DNA from 4 places in the Flexivirga oryzae genome. Region 1 is predicted to be linked to each of the others. Evidence: predicted binding sites of a transcription regulator. Region 1 holds the regulator's gene; each other region holds the start of a gene.
The links. The regulator LexA, encoded in region 1, represses DNA repair genes until DNA is damaged. The targets are predictions, from matches to a motif close to TCGAACANNTGTTCGA.

Region 1 (4,209 bases):
AGGTTGAGGCCGGCACCGGAGCCGCCCTTGAAGATGAACCCTTCCTCCTTGTACCAGTTGAGGATCGAGTCCATCGAGTCGTCGACCGACAGGATGAAGCAGGCCGAAACCTGTTGCGGCGACTTGGTGCCGACGTTGAACCACACCGGCGAGTTGAAGCTGAACACCTGGTGCAGCAGTGACCAGGTCAGCTCGTGCTCGAAGATCTCGGCGTCGTCGTCCGTGGCGAAGTAGCCGTGCTCCTTGCCGGCGCGCACGTAGGTCAGCACCACGCGGTCGATCAGCTGCTTGAGGCTGTTCTCCCGCTCGGGGGTGCCGAGGGCGCCGCGGAAGTACTTGGTGGTCACGATCGTGGAGGCGTTGAGCGACCAGCTGTCGGGGAATTCCACTCCGCGCTGCTCGAAGATCGTCTCCCCGGTCTTCCAGTTCTGCTGGACGACGTCACGCCGCTCCCAGGTCACCTCGTCGTAGGGGTGGACACCAGGGGTGGTGAAGATGCGCTCGACGGTCAGCCCCTTGCGCGTGGCGTTGCCCTGCCGGGCCTGGGGGCCGGCGTCTGCCGTGTCGGTCATGTCCAACTTCCTTTCCACCTGCCGGTGGTCGACTCTGCTGCTGTTGTGTCGGTGTTACTGGTGTTGCTGTAGCGCTGTGCCGGATCGTCGGGCGACCCGCTCAGTCGTCGGCGTGCTGCCGTTGCGGCTCCACCCCGGTGGGTGGTCGTTCCGCGCGGAGCAGTGCGATCGCGGACTCGAAGTCCTCCAACCCCTCGAAGGCCTGGTAGACGCTCGCGAACCGCAGGTAGGCCACCTCGTCGAGCGTCCGCAGCGGGCCGAGGATGGCCAGGCCCACGTCGTGGGCGTCGATCTCCGCGGCGCCCTGCGCCCGGATCGACTCCTCGACCTCCTGGGCGAGCAGTGCCAGCTGGTCCTCGGTGACCGGCCGTCCCTGGCAGGCCTTCCGGACGCCGATCAGCACCTTCTGCCGGCTGAACGGTTCGCTGGCGCCGGAGCGTTTCACCACCGTCAGGCTGGCCGTCTCGAGCGTCGAGAAGCGCTTGCCACAGTTGGGGCACTGGCGACGCCGCTTGATGCAGGTGCCGTCCTCGCTGGTGCGGCTGTCGACGACCCGACTGTCGTCGTGTCGACAGAACGGACAGTGCATGCGCGACCCCTCTCCCGCGTCACCCAGCACCGGCTTCCGGCCCGTCCGCCGCACGCCTCGGCCTGTGGACGGGACTGTGGGTAATCGGTGGATGAACTGGGGATGACCGGACTGTTCATGTGGACTAGATGTGGATAAATCCCATCCGTGTAACTACTAGATGTAGGGATATTAAGCCGATCCCACCACAAGTGCAAGAGGGGGCGTGTCGACCCGGAAAAGTGCTGGTCAGGCGCCCGGGGACGGCGCGTCGCAGCCTCTCACCGAGGCAGTTGCAGGTGCTCCCCGGCGACCACCTGGAGGCTGTTGAGATCGTTGGCCAGAGCCACCTTGGTGACGGCGTCGGAGACCAGCATCGAGGGGTAGGCGCGGTGCGCGATCTCGGACAGGGTCTGCCCGGACTGCACCGTCACGCCGCGCGGCGCGGCTGCCGGTGTGGTGGCCCACGCCTTGGCCGCGGCGCCGGCGCCCACGAGCAGTGCTGCGGCGACGACGACACCGATCAGGCGGCGACCGCGTGCGGTCAGTCGCAGGCCGGTGGATTGCACCCGGACACCGACGGCACGTCCGCCGCCGCAAGCCTGCGGGCCGGTCGGGACCGCACGCAGGTGGCGGCGCGCCGGGCGCGGGTCGGCCGGGGCATCCCATTGGGCGAGTGCACTCATCTCTTCCTCCTGAAGCTGCGATGCGACGACTGACGCACGACCCGGACGGTGGGCCTGGACCGAACACCCGTGCGATCGGACACCTGTCGGATTTATAGCACGGATGTTCGACCGGGTCGAGACACGCGTCGTACAGATGTTTGGAACTTGTGTCCTAAACCCATACGCTGTTTTCACGAAGCCAAGGCAAGCACCGACCACCGACAACCGGGTCCGGACAGCCGTCCGCGCACCCTGCTGGCCGACCGCTTTCGAGCAACTTCGCCGAGGAGGAGATGGCCGCGATGGCAGATGTGCACGAACTACCCGACCGCAGGGGCGAGAGCCTCACGACCCGGCAGCGCAAGGTGCTGGAGGTGATCCGCAACTCGGTCGATCGGCGTGGCTACCCGCCGAGCCTGCGCGAGATCGGTGACGCGGTCGGCCTCACCAGTCCCAGCTCGGTCGCGCACCAGCTGACGATGCTCGAGCGCAAGGGTTACCTGCGCCGCGACCCCAACCGGCCGCGTGCCATGGAGGTCATCGACCCGGACGCGACCGACATGCGCGGCTACCGCGGCGGTTCCAGTGTGCGCGGCGCCGACGACTCCGGGGTGGACGAGACGGGGCTGGGCGACCAGCGACCGTCCCCGTCGTACATCCCGGTGGTCGGCCGCATCGCCGCCGGTGGCCCGATCCTCGCCGAGGAGGTCGTCGAGGACATCTTCCCGCTGCCCAAGCAACTCGTCGGCGAGGGCGACCTGTTCCTGCTGAAGGTGGTCGGCGACTCGATGGTCGACGCGGCCATCTGCGACGGCGACTGGGTCGTGGTGCGCCAGCAGCCGACGGCGACCAACGGCGACATCGTGGCCGCGATGCTCGACAACGAGGCGACCGTCAAGACCTTCAAGCGGACCCGCGGCAAGGTGTGGCTGCTGCCCCACAACGACGCCTACGACCCGATCGACGGCGACGACGCGACGATCCTCGGCAAGGTCACCGCGGTTCTGCGGCGCGTGTGACGCAGGTCGGGCCAACGGACAAGTTGCACAAGGAAGATCGGGGTCCCTGCGAAGTATCGGAGGAGCGAAGCGGGGGAGAACTTCGCGGGGTGATCATCCGGTGAGCGCGTCGGCCACACCGGTCAACGTCTCCCCCAGCGGCGCATCGACGCGCACCGACACCTCCTCGTCGGTCGCGCGCGTCCAGCCGTGGGTGATGACGGCGACCGGGATGCCCTCCCGGACCGCGCGGCGCACGAAGCGGTAACCGGACATCACAGCCAGCGACGAACCGAGGACGAGCACCGCACGCGCGGCAGCGACATACGAGAAGCATTGCTCGACCAGCGTTTTCGGCACCGACTCCCCGAACATCACCACGTCCGGCTTGAGCAGGTCGGAGCCGCACACGACGCAGTGCACCAGCCGGAACCCGGCGATCAGCGATTCGGCGATCGCGACATCGCCGTCGGGGCGCAGCGGGCCGTCCGCGGACCGGTCGAAGTCCGGATTCGCCAGCCGCAGCCACTCGTCGACCGTGCCACGGGCGTAGTGCTCGCCGCACTGCATGCACACGACCTGTTCGAGGCTGCCGTGCAGCTCGGCGACGTCGACCGCACCGGCGGCCTGGTGCAGTCCGTCGACGTTCTGGGTGATGATCGGGCCGAGGTAGCCGGCGGCCTGCAACGCCGCGACCGCATAGTGACCCTGGTTCGGGCCGGCCGAGGCGAACCGTGGCCAGCCGACGTAGGAGCGCGCCCAGTAGCGGCGCCGCGCCTCCCGGTCGGCCAGCAGTTCCTGCGCCGTCATCGGCGCGAACCGGCGCTTGCCGTCCGCACCGCGATAGTCGGGTATGCCGGACTCGGTGGACAGGCCGGCACCGGTGAGCGCGACCACCCCGCCACCGCTGATCAGCTCGGTCAGCGCCGCCAGGTCGTTCAACTGCCGATGACCGTCACCGTCGTGGCGGCCGTGACCGCGACCATCGCCGCGCTGGCGGCCTCCTGGGCACTGCGGATGGCCGCGGCCGCCGCACCGGCCGCCCAGTCCCGCTCGCCGACGGCCTTCGCGCGCTTCTTCAGCTCACGGCCGGAGACACCGAACTGGCGGCTGTCATAGACCCTGGTGATGACATCCGCCGCGGCGAGCAGGGCGACGAGCGACCCGGTGTGCAGATCCGGCTGGGCGGTGCCGGCGAGCACCCGGCCGCCCGCGTCCACGAGCCGGGCTCGCCCGGCCACGTCGAGCACGGGATGCCGCGGTGGCTGCAGGAATCCGCCCTTCTCGCGCCGTACCGCTCCGTCCGCCACGAGTCGGTCGTAGGTGCGGTCGGTCTGGCCCTTCGCCACCGCCGGCAGCACGCGCGCCGGCTTCTTGCCGGCCTTCGGCGCGAAGATCGCGAG
Region 2 (4,209 bases), 1.0 Mb from region 1:
GTGGGTGCGTCCGGTGGGGGTGGTCCAGGTGCATACGCCGTCGGGGGTCATGGTGACCGACCAGCCGGTGGAGTGCTTGGCGCGGTGATGGTGGCGGCATAGGCAGTGAAGGTTGGTCGGGGTGGTGTCCCCGGCCGGCCAGGGGGTGACGTGGTCGATGTCGCACCAGCGGGCGGGGCGGGTGCAGCCGGGGAACCGGCAGTGCACGTCCCGGGCTCGCACGAAGGCCGCGAGTTTCGTGCTGGGCCGGTAGTGGGTGTTACTGGTTGCGATGGTGACGCCGGTGTCGGCGTCCAGCAGGGCGCGGGTGATCGTGGCCCCGAACGATCGGGACAGTTCCTGGATGATGGTGGCGGGGATGATCCCGACCCCGGGCACGGTGGCATCACCGAGCCACGCTGTCACCGCGGGCTGCAGTGACGATGCTGGTGGTGTCGCCGGGGCCGGTGGTGATTGGCCCGGTGACCTCGTCGTGGTGTCGCAGTCTCTCTGGTGTTCGTGCTGCTGGTGGTGTTGCCAGTCGTCCCGGTCGTCCCGGTAGTCGTCCGGGTCGCACTCGTCGTCGTGGTCGTCGGGGTCGGGTGGGTAGAGGCGTTGCAGGAGGTCGTTGAACTCGGTTTCGATCTGCGCTTCGGTCTTCAGCACCGTCCGCGCACCACCGCCGTCGTCACTGTCGTCCGGCGATGGAACGGGTGTGCGAACGCGGCCGGCCACCCCGGAGCGCACCCACCACCTGCTGCGCTGCCAGGGACTGCGCTGCCGGTTCCGGTTGCTGGTGGTTGGAAGGCGGTGCCTTCGGCGGTGCGGTCTGTCCCACTGTCAGTTGTCGTGCCGTTGGTGGCGCCGGTACGGGTGTGGATGGGGATCTGGATGAGCAGGTTCGTGGTGACTTGGGCGTTGTTGAGGATGAGGTCGGTCAGGGCGTCGGCGCGGCATTCGGCCAGTGTTTTGGTGGTGGTGGTGGTGTCGGCGTGCAGGTGCCGGGCCAGGTCGTCGACGGCGGCCATGATTTTCGCGGCTGCCGTACTGGGCAGGATGGCGTGCAGGTGGCACAGGCCGGGTTCGTCGTCGGGGTGGGTGTACACGCCGATCCGGTCGCGGCGGCGCCGGGTGGCGGCGTTCCCGCCGGCGACCGGGTCGAGGGCGACCAGGGCCTTGTGGGTGCGGTGTTGCACCTGCCGGGTGGATTGGCGGGCCAGCAGGTCGATGTTGGCGTCTTCGACGGCGACGGCTTGCGCGTGGGTGAGCCCCGCGCGGGTGGCGGGGTCGTCCGGGTCGGCGCCCAGCAACGCGGTCTCGATCTGCCGGGCCAGGTCCAGGGTGATGGGGTCGCCGTCGTCGTTGACGGTGCTGACCCGGCCCAGGGCCCGGTGGATGGTGCTCAGTTTGGCCGGTTCCAGCCGTCCGGCGGCGACCTGCCGGAACAGTCTGGGGGTGCGGGTGATCGCGTCGCTGGCCTCGGCAACCCGGTGCACGGCGTACCCGGGGGTCCACCCCAGCAGGGGCCCGACCTCACACCCGATGTATTCGTCCTGGTGCGCCCCGATCGCGTGCCGGACCTGCCGGGTCCTCGACCCGTCGGCTTCGTCATGGTCGGGGATCACGGTTTCTTCGACCGCGGCGGCTTGGGCCAGGCGGGCGGACTGGATCGCCCACGCGGTGTTCAGCACCTGTTGCGCGGCGACGGTCTGCTGCAGCAGGTCGTGTTTGGTCAGGGTGATCTCATCGAGGCGGGTGTCCTCGAACGCGGCGGTCAGCAACTGCATCGCGGCATGGAGTTTCTCCGCGGCGGTGGTGTTGTTGGTGTCCCCTCCCATGAACTTATGGTACGCGTGTTCGATGCTGGTGGCAAGGGTTGATCGCCTGTATTTCGTGTCCTGTGAGTGTTTTTCGTGGATTCCTTAGTGCCCCGGGTTGTTGCTGTGCGTGGTGGTTGACCTCGATACGTCCTCGCCTAGCGGCTCGGACTACTCGGCCAACGCGGGGGCGGTCACTCGGCCGGCGCGGTCGTCCTTCGGCATCGCAGGGGTGGTCACCCAGCCCGGCGCGGGGTGGTCACCCAGCCCGGCGCGGGGTGGTCACCCAGCCCGGCGCGGGGGTGGTCGCCCGGCCGGCGCAAGGGCGGTCGCCCGGCCGGCGCAGGGGTGGTCACCCGGCCGGCGCAGGGTGGTCACTCGGGCAGCTCGGAGTGGCGACGCGCCAGCTCCGTCGCCGGCGGGCAGCGCGGCGGAGGTCGACCTCGTGCTTCGGCGCAGTAGGTTCGGAACTGTCAGCATCCGTCGGACGATCGGAAGGGCTCATGGACACCAAGACCTGGTGGATCATCATCGCCATCCTCGTAGTGATCGTGATCCTCGTCCTCATCGCGATGTGGCAGGGGAAGCGCCGCGCTGTGGCCAGGCGGGAGGAGGTCCGCGAACTGCGCGGGCAGGCCAAGGGCAACGAGACGACCGTGGCCGAGGCCGGGCAACGCGCTGCCGACGCCACCGCCGCCGCGGAGCGGGCACGCGCCGCGGCCGACGCGCAGGAGGAGAAGGCCCGGAAGCTCGAGGCGGAGGCCGAGTTCGAGCGCAACGCGGCAGCGGCCATCGAACGAGATCACACCGAGACGCTGCGGCGCGCGGACCGGCTCGACCCGGACACGCCGACCGACCGTGCGGGCAACCGCATCCAGGGCGCCGGAGCCGGAGGCGGCACAGGGGAGAGCCCGATCGACCCCGCGACCGGGAGGCCGGTCGAAGAGGCCGTGCGACATGACGACCCACCGCGGGCCGACAAACTCGCCGAGCCGGGGAGCGGCGACGTGGACGACGCGACCGGGGACGACAACGGGCCGGAGAGCTGAGACCCTCCGAGCCCCAGGCTATTTCGCCTGATAGAGCGCGGTGATCACGCCGCGGGCCAGCAGGTTGCCGCCGGTCGTGAAGGTGGCGACCGCCGGGCTGACGCTGTCGTCCAGGCCGAGGTCCGCCCCCACCGCGTGCACGGCGAACATGTAGCGGTGCGGTCGGTCGCCGGCGGGCGGCGCCGCACCGCCATACGCCTTGGAACCGAAGTCGTTGCGCACGTGGAAGGCTCCGGCGGGCAGGTCGCCACCGCCACCGGCACCCGCGGGCAGCGAGGTCACGTCGGCAGGTATGCCGAGCAGCAGCCAGTGCCAGAAGCCCGACGGGGTCGGCGCGTCCGGGTCGAAGCAGGTCACCACATAGCCGGCGGTGCCCTCCGGGGCACCACTCCAGGACAGCTGCGGCGAGGTGTTGCCACCGGTGAATCCCCAGTCGTTGAAGACCTGTTCGTCCGGGAGCGGGTCGCCGTCGGAGAACGACTCACTGGTCACAGTCAGCGCAGGGACCGTGGGGAGCAGGGCGTAGGGGTCGGGTGCTTCAGGGCGTTCCAGATCCATGTCCCCAACGTACTCGCCTACGCCGTGACGCGAGCCGCCTCCATGATCAGGCTGTATGACGCCTGCCGCTCCTTCGGGTCGTGCACGTTCGTCGTGATCATCAGCTCGTCGGCCCCGCAGGACGTGGCGCGGTCCGTGATCCCGGCATACACCTCGTCGCCCGTGCCCGCGGTGACGAACCGGCCGAGGTTGTTGACCAGGTGCTCCTCCATCTCGGTCCACTCGTGAGCCGCAGCCTCCTCGGGCGTGGGCATCGGTCCCGGGCGGTTCTGCCGCAGACGCACCGTGGACAGGAACGCCGCGCGCTCCAGTTCCCTTGCCCGCTCTGGGGTTTCGGCAGCGATCGCCGATACGGCCAGCATGCTGTGCGGCTCATCCGGGCAATCCTGGCGGCCATTGGGCTGGAACGAGCTGCGGTAGGCGTCGAATGCGTCCGTCGGGTCGACACTGCCGAAATGCCCGGCGAAGGCGAAGTTGGTGCCGAGCACGCCGGCTGCCTGTGCGCCATACATGCTGGAGCCGAGGATCCAGATCGGCGGCAACGGCACGTCCCGCGGCTGCGCGCTGATCGGCGCGAACGGGTGGTCTTCGGGGAAGCCGTCGACATACGCACGCAGCTCGGCGTACTGCTGCGGGAAGTCGTCCGCGGTCAGCGCCTCCTTGCTGCGGCGCAGCGCGAAAGCGGTCAGCTGGTCGGTGCCGGGTGCGCGCCCGAGACCCAGGTCGATCCGCCCCGGGTGCAGAGCTTCCAGCACCCGGAACGTCTCGGCGACCTGCAGCGGCGCGTGGTTGGGCAGCATGATGCC
Region 3 (4,209 bases), 370 kb from region 1:
CGAGGCGACCCGCCGGCTGGTGCGGGCGGACCGGCCACCGAAGATCCTCGTGGTGACGACGTTCGAGCACGACTCCTACGTGTATGACGCTCTCGTCGCCGGCGCGGACGGCTTCCTGCTCAAGCGCGCCGGCGCCGGACAACTGGTCGCCGCAGTGCGCGCACTCGCCCGCCTGGACGCCGTGCTCTTCCCCGAGCGGATCCGTGACCTGATCGGGCAGCGACGCGGCAGTGGTCGTGCGCTGCCCGCGCTCACCGAGCGGGAACAGGACGTGCTGCGGCTGCTCGCCGCAGGGCTCAGCAACGCCGAGATCGCGGGCGAGCTCTACCTCGGCACCGAGACCGTGAAGTCCCACGTCGCGGCGCTGCTCGCGAAGCTCGACGTGCGTGATCGCACGCAGGCAGCCATCGCGGCGTACCGGAGCGGCTTCGTCGAGTGAGCCACCGACGGCGGGAAGGTCACTGATAGTTAGGCTTTCGCAGTGACCGCTGTCGACGTGCCGCCGCCGAGCGATGACGCTAGCGGTAGCGAACCCGACACTGAACCGAATGTGCTGGTGCGGTTCTTCCGGCGCCGTTCGGCGACCGGGCTGGTGGTCGGCTGGCTCGCCCTGTTGGTGAGTTTCGCACCCAGCCTGTTGCCCCGCCCGTGGGCGGTGCAGGCGATTGCGTCGATGCTCTCGACGGTCACCGGGTATGCCGCCGGCGCCCTGCTGGGCTCGATCGTCTCGGTCGTCTTCGGCTGGCTGGGTGTCCGTGTCGAGATCATCGACGACCGCCACCGCACCCGAGTGCACGCCGCGTTCGGTGTCCTCGCCGTGCTCGTCACGGTCGTGCTCTGGTTCGCGGGTTATCAGGGCCGACGGCACAGCGCCCGGCTGGTGGGGCTGCCTACGCCGTCACTGGGAGCCGATGCCCTCTCGCTGGTCGCGGCGGTGGGCCTGACCGCGGTGCTGATGGCACTGGTCTGGACGGTGCGCGGCGTGTTCCGTGCGTCCCGGTTCGTGCTCGGTTTCGCACTGCCCAAACCTGTCGCCGGTCTGCTCGCCGTGTGCCTCGTCGCCGGCTCCGTGACCTGGCTGACCCGCAGCGTCATCGCGGTACAAGGTCTGGAGGCGTTGTCCGCCTCGGCCGCGAAGATCAACGACGATCCGCCACCGGGACTGCACGCGCCCACCTCATCCCTGGTGTCCGGTGGGCCGGGCGCGACCCAGCCCTGGTCGAGGCTCGGACGCGAGGGTCAGATCTACACCGCGCACACCCCGACCGCCGCACAGCTCACCGCGATCACCGGCCGCGACGCGGTGCATCCCATTCGGCTGTATGCCGCACCCGCGACCGGTGACGTCGAGCCTGCGGAGTTGGTGTCGACCATCGTCCGGGAGATCCGGCGCACCGGCGCACTGGACCGGCGCTACCTCAACGTGGTCGGCACCACCGGCAGCGGGTGGGTGGACGAGTACAACGTGCGCGCCCTGGAGGTGCTCACCGACGGCGACGTCGCGACGATCGCCGTCCAGTACTCGTTCCTGCCGAGCGTGGTGCAGTTCCTCACCAACCGATCCCTGCCCGCGGAGGTGGGGCGCGAGCTGGTGGGCAAGGTCGAGCAGCTGGTGGCGGCGCGCCCGGCGGCACAGCGCCCGAAGGTGTTGCTGTCCGGGGAGTCACTGGGTGCGCTGAGCACCGAGGCGCCGTTCGCCGACGCCGCGCAGCTGCTGCCCGCCGTCGACGGCGCCCTCTGGAGCGGCACCCCGAACTCCACTCCGCTCTGGCGGGCGGTGTCGAGCAGCCGTCAGCGGGGCAGCCCGCAGGTGGCGCCGGTCGTGGACAACGGACGGCACATCCGGTTCGCCGGCAGCCCGTCCCAGCTGGACAGCGATGCCTACGGCCGTCCGCTCGGGGAGTGGGACTCTCCGCGGGTGCTCTTCCTGCAGCACCCGTCCGATCCCATCGTGTGGTGGGATCCGTCGCTGATCTATCGGCAACCCGCCTGGTCCCGCGAGCGTGCCGGTCACGACGTGGACAAGGATCTGACGTGGTACCCGCTGATCACCTTCTGGCTCACCACGGTCGACCTGATCTCCGCCAACTCCGCCGGTGGCGGCCACGGGCACCGCTATCGCGCCGAGCAGGTCGACGGCTGGGCGGCCGTCCTCGACGTGACGGCGAGTGCCGCGGAGAAGGCCCAGATCGTGGCATCCGTGGAGGCCCTCGACCAGGACAGCTGAGCGGTATCGGCACAACCGCGACGCCCAGTGGGTGCACGTCGACGCCCGCGCTGGCCGAGTTGCCCCCACGCTGGCCGAGTAGCCGTGGGGGAGCGCAGCGGAGGAACGGCGTATCGAGGTCGCGTCCCCCGCGCCGACCGAGTAGGCGAGCCCGCGATATTACGCCGGCCGAGTAGCTGACCCAATGCGCTGGCCGAGTAGCCGTGGGGGAGCGCAGCGGAGGAACGGCGTATCGAGGTCGCGTCCCCCGCGCTGGCCGAGTAGACGAGCCCGCAAGGGCGAGCCGTATCGAGGTCCCGCGCGTGCGCACCCGACCCCGCGAACCGATACGTTTCCGGGCAAACGTATCGAAGAAATGTTCGCACAACCTCTGTACTTCCTGAACGTCACCCGATAGAATCATGGCAACGAAAGCACCCAGGGGACAGGGGGATCCGACCGTCATGGCCATCGACTCTCCCCTGCACGTGCCCGACCAGCCAGGTCCGGTACAACCGGATACGACTATCCCGGACGGGTACGACCCGAAGCGGCGGCCGGAGCCCGGTCTGGGGCCCCGCCTCCTGGACCAGGTGACCGCGACCGTCCAAGCGTTGGATGAGTTGCCGGGTGTGTTGGAGCAACTCGGGGACGACCAGGAGGCCGACCTCGTCGGGGTGTTGTTGCGGCTGCAGGCCCGCGCGGGGCAGGTCGCGACGTTGGCGACCGCGAATGCTTTGGACCGGGGCGTGTTGTTGACCTCGGATGCGGCGAACGCGACCCAGTGGGTGACCGGGTGCGCCACCGCTGCCGGGACCAGTATTGAACCGGCTGCGGCGTCCACCATCAGTGTGGTGGCGCAGGCGTGCCGGGACCGGCGCAACCACGTCATCGCCGCGGCGGTGCGGGACGGGTCGTGCACGCTGGGCACCGCGCGGACGGCGTTGCGGCAGACCGCGAAAGTCGCCGAAGTGCTGCCGACCGCGGCCCGGGAGGACATCCAGGCGTGGTTCCTGCAACTGGACCCCGCGTTGGGTGCCCGGGGTGTCACGGAACTGACGCGGCGGATCATCGCCAACTATGCCGCGGACAAACTCTCCGGGGAGGATGCGCACCTGGAGAAGGTGGAGTCGTTGACGTGGCGGACGCTGCCGACCGGGATGATCCGGTTGATCGCCGACTTGTGCCCCGCCAACGCGGCCATCCTGAAGCAGGCGGTCACCGCGTTATCCGCACCCCAACCCGCCACCACCACTGAGGCCGCAACCAGCAGCGCCAGCGCCAGCACCGGCACCAGCGACGACGAGGGCGACGCCGGCGACAGTGACGCCGACGACGGTGCGGGTGAGGCCCCGGGCACGGACCACGACCACGTCGCCGGCGACCGTGGTGGCGACGCCGGTCAGGACGCGGCCCGTCGCGACCCGGCCGGTGCGGCGTTCGGGCTCGACGAACAGCAGCAGTGCTCAGATGGGACGGTGCGGGATGAGCGGACTCCGGGGAAACGGCGGGTGGACGCGCTCATGGACCTGGTCGCTGCGGGCGCGAAAGTCGCCTCCGGGGACGGGATGGGCATCGGGGCCGGTGCCACGGTCCTGGTGACGATGGACCTGCACCGGTTGTTGGGTGACCTGGATGGTGCGGTCACCATCGGCGGGGAGATCCTCGACGCGGGGACTGCCCGGAGGTTGGCGTGTGATGCGGATCTGATCCCGGTGGTGCTTGGCGGTAAGAGTCGCCCCCTGGACGTGGGGCGTGAGAAACGGTTGGTGACCAAGGGGATGCGGGCCGCCGTGGTCTACCGGGACAAAGGATGCACGTTCCCCACCTGTGACCGACCTCCGGGTTTCTGTGAAGTGCACCATGTGCTGCCCTGGTGGGCAGGCGGCAGCACCGCGTTGGACAATTCTGCGATGCTGTGTCGCCGACATCACCAGATCGTGCACCGGCACGGGTACTACGCCACCATCACCAGTGACGGGGTGCAGTGGGACCTGACCGAA
Region 4 (4,209 bases), on a different contig from region 1:
GCACCGACCGAGCAGCGGGCCCGCGCTGACCCAATGACCGCCGCGGCGGCCGAGTCATCACCCCGCGCAGCCAATTTCCGCGGTGGCCGAGTCATCACCCCGCGCAACCCATTTCAGCACCGGCCATGTCAGCGCCCGGCCAGTCCCGCGGTGGCCGGGTAAGCGCGAGGCCCGCCGCGGTGGCCGAGTAGGTCGAGCCGTTAGGCGAGACCGTGATCGAGGTCCCGCACCCCGCGGTGGCCGAGTCATCACACCGCGCAGCCCAATTCAGCACCGGCCATTTCAGCGGCGTTGATTTCAGCGGTGGCCGAGTAAGGGCGAGGAACGAGCCCGCATCGAGGTCCCCGCGCACACCCGCGGTGGCCGAGTCATCGCCCCGCGCAACCTATTTCAGCGGCGGTGATTTCAGCACCGGTCTTTCAGCGGTGGCCGAGTAAGGGCGAGGAACGAGCCCGCATCGAGGTCCCGCACACGCCGCGGTGGCCGAGTCATCGCCCCGCGCAACCCATTTCAGCACCGGCCATTCCAGCGGCGTTGATTTTCGCGGTGGCCGAGTAAGGGCGAGGAACGAGCCCGCATCGAGGTCCCGCACGGTCTGGTGGTCAGGCGACCTTGTCGGCACGCCAGCCGGGCATGGCGCCTTCGGTCAGGTCCCAGTGCACCCCGTCACTGGTGACGGTGGCGGTGTACCCGTGCCGGTGCACGATCTGGTGATGTCGGCGACACAGCATCGCAGAATTGTCCAACGCGGTGCTGCCGCCTGCCCACCAGGGCAGCACATGGTGCACTTCGCAGAAACCCGGAGGTCGGTCACAGCCAGGGAACGTGCATCCTTTGTCCCGGTAGACCACGGCGGCCCGCATCCCCTTGGTCACCAACCGTTTCTCACGCCCCACGTCCAGAGGCTGACTCTTGCCGCCAAGCACCATCGGGATCAGGTCCGCATCACACGCCAACCTCCGGGCGGTCCCCGCGTCCAGGATCTCCCCGCCGATGGTGACCGCACCATCCAAGTCACCCAACAACCGGTGCAGGTCCATCGTCACCAGCACGGTGGCACCGGCCCCGATGCCCATCCCGTCCCCGGAGGCGACTTTCGCGCCCGCGGACACCAGGTCCATGAGCGCGTCCACCCGGCGCTTCCCCGGGGTCCGCTCATCACGCACCGTCTCCGGGCGCTGCTGCTGTTCGTGGAGCCCGAACGCCGCACCCGCCACCCCGTGACCGGCCACGTCACCGTCGCGACGGGCCGCGTCGCCGTCACTGGTCTCACCGGCGTCGCCCTCGTCGTCGCTGGCGCCGGTGCTGGTGCTGGCGCTGCCGGCCGGTGCGCCGTCCTCATGGGCCGGGCGTGGGGCGGATAACGCAGTGACCGCCTGCTTCAGGATGGCGGCGTTGGCAGGGCACAGGTCGGCGATCAACCGGATCATCCCGGTCGGCAGCGTCCGCCACGTCAATGATTCGACCTTCTCCAGGTGCGCATCCTCGGCCGACAGTTTGTCCGCGGCATACTTGGCGATGATCCGCCTCGTCAGTTCCGTCACGCCCCGGGACCCCAACCCCGGGTCCAGTTGCAGGAACCACGCCTGGATGTCTTCGCGGGCCGCGGTCGGTAACACTTCGGCGACTTTCGCGGTTTGCCGTAACGCGGTCCGGGCGGTGGCCAGGGTGCAGGACCCGTCGCGGACCGCGGACGCGATCACATGGTTGCGCCGGTCCCGGCACGCCTGCGCCACCACACTGATGGTGGTCGCCGCCGACGGTTCGATACTGGTCCCCGCCCGTGCTGCGCACCCGGTGACCCACTGGGTGGCATTCGCCGCGTTCGAGGTCAACAACACGCCCCGGTCCAAAGCGTTCGCGGTCGCCACCGTCGCGACCTGCGCCGCGCGCTCCTGCAGCCGTAACAGGACCCCGACGAGGTCGGCCTCCTGGTCGTCCCCGAGTTGCTCCAACACACCCGGCAACTCATCCAACGCTTGGACGGTCGCGGTCACCTGGTCCAGGAGGCGGGGTCCCAAACCCGGCTCCGGCCGCCGGGCGGGATCGGGCCCGTCCCAGCAAGTCGTATCCGGTTCCACTGGTACCGGTTGGTCGGGGATGCGCAGGGGTGAGTCGATGGCCATGATGGTCGGATCCCCCTGTCCCCTGGGTGGTTTCGTTGTCATGATTCTATCGGGTGGCGTTCAGGAAGTACAGAGGTTATGCGAACATTTCTCCGATACGCTTGACCCAAAACGTATCGGAAGTACGCCGAAAACTGTGCGCGGACCTCGATACGCCGTTCCTCCGCTGCGCTCCCCCACGGCTACTCGGCCAGCGCAAAATAGCCGGCTCGCCTACTCGGCCAACGCGTGGGATCGGCTACTTGGCAGCGCGTCGGGTCAGCTACTCGCCGGCGCGGCATACGGCTGCTCGCCAGCGCAATATCGCGGCCTCGACATACTCGGCCAGCGCGGGGTGACGCGGACCTCGACACGCCGTTCCTCCGCTGCGCTCCCCCACGGCTACTCGGCCGGCGCGGCATACGGCTGCTCGGCCAGCGCGCCATGGCGCGCTCGCCTACTCGGCCAGCGCGGGGGGCAACTCGGCCAGCGTGGCGGCACCTCGGCCGGCGCGGGGTGACGCGGACCTCGATACGGCTCGCCCTTGCGGGCTCGCCTACTCGGCCACCGCGGGGGCAACTCGGCCAGCGCGTCGGATCGGCTACTCGGCCAGCGCAAAATGACCGGCTCGCCTGTTCAGCCAGCGTGGCATGGCCGGGGGCCAATCGGCCGGCACAGCGGGGTCTGGGCGACCGGTCGGGCATCCACTAGTTTTCACAATGCCTTATGGTGAAAACCATGTCGAGCTTCGGTCACGGGCTGCTGGTGACGGTCCTGGTGCTGAGTACCTGCGTGTGGGTGGGTGGCTACGTCGCGATCGGCGTCGTCGCACGCACCGCGACTGCGACCATGGAGCCGGCGGCACGGGTGGCGTTCTTCCGGTCGCTCGGACGCACCTACCTGCGCATCGGCACACCCGCGCTGGGGATCGCCCTCATCAGCGGTGCAGTCGTCGCCAGCTCACACGCCTGGGACGGCGCCGCCATCACCTGCCTCGTCGTCGCCATCGCCCTGGTCGTGCTGCTCGCCTACGCGGTGCAACAGGCCCGCCGGATGACTCGGCTGCGTCGCAGTGCCCTGGACAGCGACCAGAACCCCGCGGACGTCGACGCCATCCGCCGTGGTCAACGTTCGGCATCCATCCTGCGGGCGGCGCTCGGTGTGCTCAGCCTGATCCTCGTCGTGCTCGGCTGTTTCATGGCCGGCTGACTGCCGCCCATCCCGAAGGAGATCACCATGACGAACGAGCCGGCCGACGCTTCGAGCGCCGACACCCTGGAAGCCGCACTCACGCGTGAACACCGCGAGATCGACGCCGGGATCGAGGAGTTCGTGTCCGCCGCGGACGCCGGCGAGGTGCGCGCGGAGCCGCTCACGCGCGCCATGGACGCGCTCCGACGACACATCTACCTCGAGGAAACCATCCTCTTCCCACCGCTGCGTGCCGCCGGGCTGATGATGCCGGTCATGGTGATGTTGCGCGAGCACGGAACACTCTGGGACGCCATGGCCGGCATCGACACGGCGCTCGGTGACACCGCGAGCAACGACGCGGCGCCGAAGACGCTGCTCGACCAATGTCGACAGTTGCTCGCTCTGCTGGACGAACACAACACCAAGGAGGAGCCGATCCTCTATCCGAGGGCGGACCTCGACCTGGACGAGGCGTCGCACGACGATCTCGCGGATTTCCTCTACTCAGGGACCACCCCTGAAGGTTGGAGTTGCGAGAAGGCCACCGCCTGACGGCGCGTGCGATCGTCAGTCCGCGCCCGGCAAGCGAAGCGACCCGTCACCCGGAGCGAACTTGTCACGCAGGAACACGTCGTTGACCTGCATCTGCTGCTCCCCCCGCTCGGTCGCGCGCCGGCGGATCTCCCGCGTCGCCTCCAGCAGCGTGCTGAGGTTCGCGACCAGTACCTGGCTCAGCGTGCGCCCGTCGGGAAGGACCGCGCCTGCCGCACCCGGAACGGCGACGTAACTCTGCACGACCGCAGGGGCGTGCTCGTCACGGATCTGCTCGATCTCGTAACTGTCACGCACCGCGGCGGGATCCTGCGCCAGATACTGCAGGGTTTGCGTCGTCTCCGTGTCGAGCGTGTAG

Region 2: FHU39_RS07330 (DUF222 domain-containing protein) is a predicted target of LexA. The motif match lies at 1,825-1,840, and genes of this name have one in related genera.
Region 3: FHU39_RS04300 (HNH endonuclease signature motif containing protein) is a predicted target of LexA. The motif match lies at 2,575-2,590, and genes of this name have one in related genera.
Region 4: FHU39_RS21880 (DUF222 domain-containing protein) is a predicted target of LexA. The motif match lies at 2,207-2,222, and genes of this name have one in related genera.

What each region holds. Positions count from the first base shown of each region.
Region 1 covers NZ_JACHVQ010000001.1:573,543-577,751, reverse strand. Annotated here, with positions in the region: gene FHU39_RS02705 (vitamin B12-dependent ribonucleotide reductase) at 1-572, opposite strand, end outside; gene nrdR (transcriptional regulator NrdR) at 673-1,161, opposite strand; gene FHU39_RS02695 (hypothetical protein) at 1,422-1,826, opposite strand; gene lexA (transcriptional repressor LexA) at 2,111-2,827, shown strand; gene FHU39_RS02685 (Sir2 family NAD-dependent protein deacetylase) at 2,921-3,748, opposite strand; gene FHU39_RS02680 (GOLPH3/VPS74 family protein) at 3,745-4,209, opposite strand, start outside.
Region 2 covers NZ_JACHVQ010000001.1:1,592,942-1,597,150, forward strand. Annotated here, with positions in the region: gene FHU39_RS07325 (HNH endonuclease signature motif containing protein) at 1-645, opposite strand, end outside; gene FHU39_RS07330 (DUF222 domain-containing protein) at 639-1,817, opposite strand; gene FHU39_RS07335 (hypothetical protein) at 2,300-2,845, shown strand; gene FHU39_RS07340 (YbhB/YbcL family Raf kinase inhibitor-like protein) at 2,864-3,403, opposite strand; gene FHU39_RS07345 (MsnO8 family LLM class oxidoreductase) at 3,421-4,209, opposite strand, start outside.
Region 3 covers NZ_JACHVQ010000001.1:942,154-946,362, forward strand. Annotated here, with positions in the region: gene FHU39_RS04290 (response regulator transcription factor) at 1-439, shown strand, start outside; gene FHU39_RS04295 (alpha/beta-hydrolase family protein) at 482-2,227, shown strand; gene FHU39_RS04300 (HNH endonuclease signature motif containing protein) at 2,629-4,209, shown strand, end outside.
Region 4 covers NZ_JACHVQ010000005.1:181,827-186,035, reverse strand. Annotated here, with positions in the region: gene FHU39_RS21885 (hypothetical protein) at 1-29, shown strand, start outside; gene FHU39_RS21880 (DUF222 domain-containing protein) at 603-1,997, opposite strand; gene FHU39_RS21875 (hypothetical protein) at 2,844-3,314, shown strand; gene FHU39_RS21870 (hemerythrin domain-containing protein) at 3,342-3,851, shown strand; gene FHU39_RS21865 (hypothetical protein) at 3,867-4,209, opposite strand, start outside.